Cohaesibacter sp. ES.047: one gene and its partner. The protein of the gene in region 1 interacts with the protein of each later gene in a pairwise test. Links are inferred from orthologs where the notes say so. Each region holds a gene or a part of one and is shown on either strand. Other genes may lie near its edges.

Evidence for each region.
Region 2: the proteins of cysE (region 1) and cysK interact in binary tests that used the Escherichia coli proteins (3 or more experiments, as listed by UniProt). The link is inferred for Cohaesibacter sp. ES.047 from one-to-one orthologs.

What each region holds. Positions count from the first base shown.
Region 1 is NZ_LT907844.1:4,837,978-4,840,944, forward strand. It holds cysE (serine O-acetyltransferase), read right to left. Parts: upstream 1,915-2,967; coding sequence 1,087-1,914; downstream 1-1,086. Other genes in the region: CPH65_RS22430 (hypothetical protein), read left to right, coding at 1-517; CPH65_RS22435 (DUF3126 family protein), read right to left, coding at 645-860; CPH65_RS22445 (enoyl-CoA hydratase), read left to right, coding at 2,080-2,880; CPH65_RS22450 (alpha/beta fold hydrolase), read right to left, coding at 2,927-2,967.
Region 2 is NZ_LT907844.1:658,389-661,173, forward strand. It holds cysK (cysteine synthase A), read right to left. Parts: upstream 1,985-2,785; coding sequence 1,016-1,984; downstream 1-1,015. Other genes in the region: CPH65_RS02860 (DUF2259 domain-containing protein), read right to left, coding at 1-731; CPH65_RS02875 (glycine betaine/L-proline ABC transporter ATP-binding protein), read left to right, coding at 2,736-2,785.

The DNA.
Region 1 (2,967 bases):
CTTCACGGTGCCCGAGAATATGATCCGCCGCCCCGAACAACGCGAAGACGCCATGGTCCAACAGCTGGACCTCGTCATGCTCTGGCCGGAACTGGAAGGCTTCACCCGTGACAATCAGGTTCACTTCAGCAATTCGGGCCCCGACTCGCGTCTGATCTACGCCACCCTCAGTCAGCCCGAGCAGATCCTCTCAAGCTCCGAGCGGCTCTATACGGTCTATAGCGAGCATTTCGATGGTGACCCGATCAGCGGGCCGGCCAGATTGATTGGCTTTGCCATGGACCCGAAATCAAGCTTCGCCGGAGAGACGGTCTATTTCAAACCGGATGAAAGCGAGCCCTTTGTCGCCCGTTGTGTCCAGCCCGTAAAAGGCTCCCCCACATTCTGCATGCGCGACATCATGCTCACTGGCAAAGTGCAACTAAGCTATCGCTTTCGCCTGCCTTTGCTGAAGGAATGGAAACGCATGGACGAAACCATCAAGGACCGCGTCACCGGCTTTGTCCATTTCCCCTAGGCAAGGGGGAAAGTCACCTAGGGCGGCCCTTTGGAACACCCCTAGAAAAGACAACAAAAAAGCCGCCGGATCAGGGATCAGGCAGCTTTGATGCAATGTCAAATCTCTCGAAAGGGCGCCGTAAGGCTCATTGCTCCTCGAGGTCATAGTCCAGAATCGCCATCGAGAAATTGTAGGACAGGTCCCCGTCTTCCTCATCGCGGAACAGAACGCCGACAAACTCGTCCTCAACATACACTTCGGCAGAATCATCTTTGCGGGGGCGAGCGCGCACTTCGAGTTTTGGGGACTGCAAGGTCCGACGCATGAAATTCTGAAGTTTCGCCAGTTCGGTCTTGTCCAAAATTGCCTCCTGCAAAAAGTTTGTTGTATGCGGGATCAGATGCAGATGCCATCTTATCCTAAGGGCCCGATTTGCAAAGCCGCCCTAAACGATCCGCAATGCCTTAATATGCTCGTTGGTGAAGTGACATAACGAGCTTCCAGAGTAAAGCCGCTTTCCACACATCATTGTCCACATGCGCGATTTGGCCACTCTAGCCAAGCCACCAAGGATAACGCACACGAAGCTATTCGGTTTCGCGTAAAATCTGATCCATGGTGCGCGCAGGCTCGGCACATCCGGCCTTGCCAACCATCTTGGCGGGAACGCCAGCCACCGTGGTGTTGGGGGCGACATCCTTGAGCACGACAGACCCGGCGGCGATGCGTGAGCAATTGCCGATTTCGATGTTGCCAAGCACATTGGCACCGGCCCCGATCAGGACGCCATGGCGAATCTTGGGATGGCGATCACCGCCTTCCTTGCCGGTCCCGCCAAGAGTAACGCCCTGAAGAATGGACACATCATCCTCGACAACCGCAGTGGCCCCAATGACGATACCGGTGGCATGGTCGAAGAATATCCCCTTGCCAAGCGGAACGCACGGATGAATATCCACCTGAAAGACCGCCGAGCTGACGCTTTGCAGATAGAGGGCAAAATCCTGACGACCATTTTTCCAGAGCCAGTTGGCAAGACGATGGGTTTGGATGGCCTGAAACCCCTTGAAATAGAGCAAGGGATCAAGATAGCGGTCGCACGCAGGGTCGCGATCAACCACTGCGACGATATCGGCGCGCATGGCGTCTGAAAGGGAGGGATCGGAGGCATAGGCCTCACGATAGGCCTGACGGATAGCCTCCGAGTCCATCGCGGGGCTGTGCATACGATCCACCAGCCGGTGCATGACCGCATTCTCAAGACGCTTGTGACTGAGAACCGTGGAATAGATGAAGCTGCTCAGCACCGGTTCGGCACGGATCACCTCTTCCGCTTCGGAACGAACCCGATGCCAGATCGGATCAACCAGATCCAGCTCCTCGCCGCTTACGCTCTTCAGACTGCTTTCAGCCATTGCTCTTTGCCTCTTCCTTCGCCTATTGCCCGACTTTCAAAGGGCCAACATTGCCGCTAGACATAGTCTGCGCAGATGTCACCCGCAAGAGCAGCGCCATCACATTTGAGTTGCGGGGTTTTTATTTGCCCCATTTCAATCACCAAAAGCCAAGATATCACAGTCATGACAAACACCCAAACCACCGACAAGATCCTCATCGAGCGCTCCGGCACCATCGGTCGGATCATCATCAACAACGAAACCCGCCGCAACGCCATGACCCTTGATATGTGGCAGGCAATCCCGGCTGCGGTAAAGCAACTGGACGACGACCCCGCCATTCACGTCATTGCCTTCACCGGGGCTGGCGAGAAGGCCTTCATCTCGGGGGCTGACATTTCCGAATTCGACACGGTGCGCAAGGACACAGCCTCCGCCTCCCGCTATGATGATATCAATGCCGATTGCTATCGCCAGATTCGCAATGCGAAAAAGCCGACCATCGCGCTTATCAAGGGCTTCTGCATGGGAGGCGGCCTCGGACTGGCTGCTGCGTGCGATCTGCGTCTTTCCAACAAAAGCGGCAAATTCGGCATACCGGCAGGCAAGCTCGGAGTGGGCTACCCGCTGGGCGCCATCGGCGACATTGTCACCCTCGCAGGCTCTGCCAATGCCAAGGCCCTTTATCTCACAGCCAATGTCTATGACGCAGACAGGGCCGCAGCAATGGGCTTGCTCAACGAGATTTTCGAGGATGCGGAGTTTGATGCCAAAGCACAAGGCTACTGCGAGACGGTCGCCACCCTCGCTCCCTTGAGCGCGCAATATCACAAAGCGGCCATCAATAGCGCCATCGACCAGACCGATTGCCTGCTTGCGGACGCGTTGCGCGAAATGGGCATCGCCTGTTACGACAGCGCCGACTATGCAGAAGGACGCAAGGCCTTTGCAGAAAAGCGCAAACCGGTCTTCACCGGCAAATAGGCGCGCTTTTCGCCCGTATCGTCTGGCGCTCGCATCGTCGGGCCGCTCAATATTCCGACAGGAATTCGAGCACAGCTTTCTTGAAGA
Region 2 (2,785 bases), 4.2 Mb from region 1 along the record:
GCTATATATCTCAGATCCGGACCTTCAAAACCGCGACTGAAAATACCGACGAGGGCGGCTCCGTAATGGTTGCCAAGATGGCGATCGGGTGCGAAGGCCGCAATCAGATGATAGCGCTCCGGACATCCACGGGATTTGGGGGCGCTGCCCTCATCATGAAGATCCACCTGCGTGCCGTCGGGCTTGGTCATGGACAAAGCAAATCCCATAACACGGTCGTTCGGCGTGGCGCAATCATTGAGATCCTGAACATCGATGTTGCTCAATTGCAGACGATAGGGGCCTGGCTGACCGGTCAGCATGGGATGGATGGTCTGGTTGAAGACCAGCTCATCCTTCTTGCCATGCTCATTGAGGGGGGAGGCAGCCATCAACACGCCGGTCGTCGAAATATTGTAGCGCTGCATGAGGGGTGTTGCTTCTTCGAAGGCCCGGATGCGCGCGGCGAGCATGGGCTGATTGTCCTGCTCGATCAACACGCGGATCGGGGTATCGGACACCCAGCTGTCGTTTTTGAGATCAACGATGTAGATGTTGGAATAGGGGAAACCGGATCCGTCCTGAACACCAAATTCCTCAAAGGCGAAATAGCGCCCGTTCTGATCAGAGGAAAAGCCATGCGAGCGAAATTCCGCCGCGTCGCCAGCCCGTGCGGCGGAGATCGGCAGGAACAGACAGAGAAGAAGACAAAGGCGAAACAGCAGGCTTTGACGGGTCACAATGGTTGGCATCGATAGGCTCTCCGTTTCATATCGGCTCCGATACGATCAGTGTATCGGCAGCCTGCAGCCTTGTGCTTGAAATACCGTGGTCCCGCGAAATGCAAGGATCCAGCGGCAATGAACCTTCTCCATGACGGGTCGGGGCTTCTCATCGATTCGTCTTTCATAGCCCCAGTTGCAAAAATGCTAGCACAAAAAAAGCCACCTCAACCAGCTTTTACACGCCGGTCGAGATGGCTTGAATCATTCAATTGGGTGGCCTTGCTATCTGCGGATCACAGGGCCGAACCATCTCAGACGCCATCGAAAAGGGCGGTCGAGAGATAGCGCTCGGCAAAGCTTGGAATGATGATGACAATGTTCTTGCCCGCCATCTCGTCGCGTTTGCCCACCTCGATTGCCGCGGCCAATGCTGCACCGGAGGAAATGCCGCCCGGAACACCTTCAATGCGCGCCAGAGCGCGCGAGTAGGAGAAGGCATCTTCGCTGGCGACCGTGACGATTTCGTCGTAGATTTCGGTGTTCAGCACACCGGGAACGAACCCGGCGCCAATGCCCTGAATCTTGTGCGGGCCCGTGTTGCCGCCCGAGAGCACCGGGCTTTCGGTCGGCTCGACCGCGACCACATGAACCGAGGGCTTGCGCTCCTTGAGGACCGAGCCAACACCGGTGATGGTGCCGCCGGTGCCAATGCCGGAAATCAGGACATCCACTTCGCCATTGGTGTCGTTCCAGATTTCCTCGGCGGTGGTGCTGCGGTGGATTTCCGGGTTGGCAGCATTCTGGAACTGCTGCGGAATGACCGCGTTTTCGATTTCGCCAAGCAGCTCTTCAGCACGGGCGATGGCGCCCTTCATGCCTTTGGGGCCTTCGGTCAGCTCAAGCTCCGCGCCAAGGAAGGCAAACATCTTGCGGCGTTCGATCGACATGGTTTCGGGCATGACGAGGACAAGACGATAGCCCTTGGCGGCCGCCGCGAAGGCAAGCCCGATGCCGGTGTTGCCGGAAGTCGGTTCGATCAGCGTGGTCTTGCCCGGCTCAATGGTGCCTGCAGATTCCATGCTGGCGATCATGTTGACCCCGATGCGATCCTTGACGCTGGCAAGGGGGTTGAAGAATTCAAGCTTGCCCATGAGGTTGGCTTTCACGCCATATTCCTTGGCAACCTTGTCAAAGCGCACCAGAGGCGTATTGCCGATGGTGTCGATGATGGAATCATAGATGCGACCGCGCCCTTCGGTTTTGATCGGTGTATGTGTCATGATTGTTTCCTCGCGAAGGGACCAACCTGCCTTCCTGTGACGAGCCAGAGGGAAGCTGCGTTGGTCGTCTTTTCTTTGTTTGCTCCAAGGCACTTTCCGATCAGATCGAATGGCATGGAAAGCTGAGTGGAAAGTGCCTTATGTCTCGTGTTTTCTCCGCGCAGTCAGGTGCGCGGAGAAATGCTGTCCCCACAATGTAAGAGCTTCAATGGAGAAGTGCGAGAAATCTGTTGCCAACTTTTCTGGATAGTGAGGAATAGTTCGCCAACAAAAGGCACGATTCAGAAATCACGGCCCCCTGTTGCAAAGATGCAGCGCAAAATGGAGAATATTTTTCCATCCAATCGGCAACGGCGGAGGCCTGGATGGACGGGCATGTTCATGCCTTTGCTTTTTTTGGCGGAGTGCCGCAATCAATCCTTGATGATACCGACTGCTGTCTGGTCTCTACGATAGAGCCGGATGGAACACGCCTTCGCGCTACGTTGTTCAGCGCGCTGCTGTCGCATTACCTGTTCCGGGATCGCTATGAACGCCCGGGAAAGGGGCGGGAAAGGGGAATGACAAAGGTAATGTTGAAGGGATGGTCGGCTACACGCGCCGCAACCATATGGTGCCGATCCCCCACTTTTCTGACTGGGAGAGCTTCAACGCTATGGCTGGTTTTTACTCCGACGTTGACAGACGAAAATTGTGATCACTGTTTCCTTTCGAGCACGAGTGTGTTAAATCCCTACCCATGCCTATTAAAATGAAAGTTAGGAACGTTTCCAAGCTCTTTAATGATGAGAGTGGTGAAGG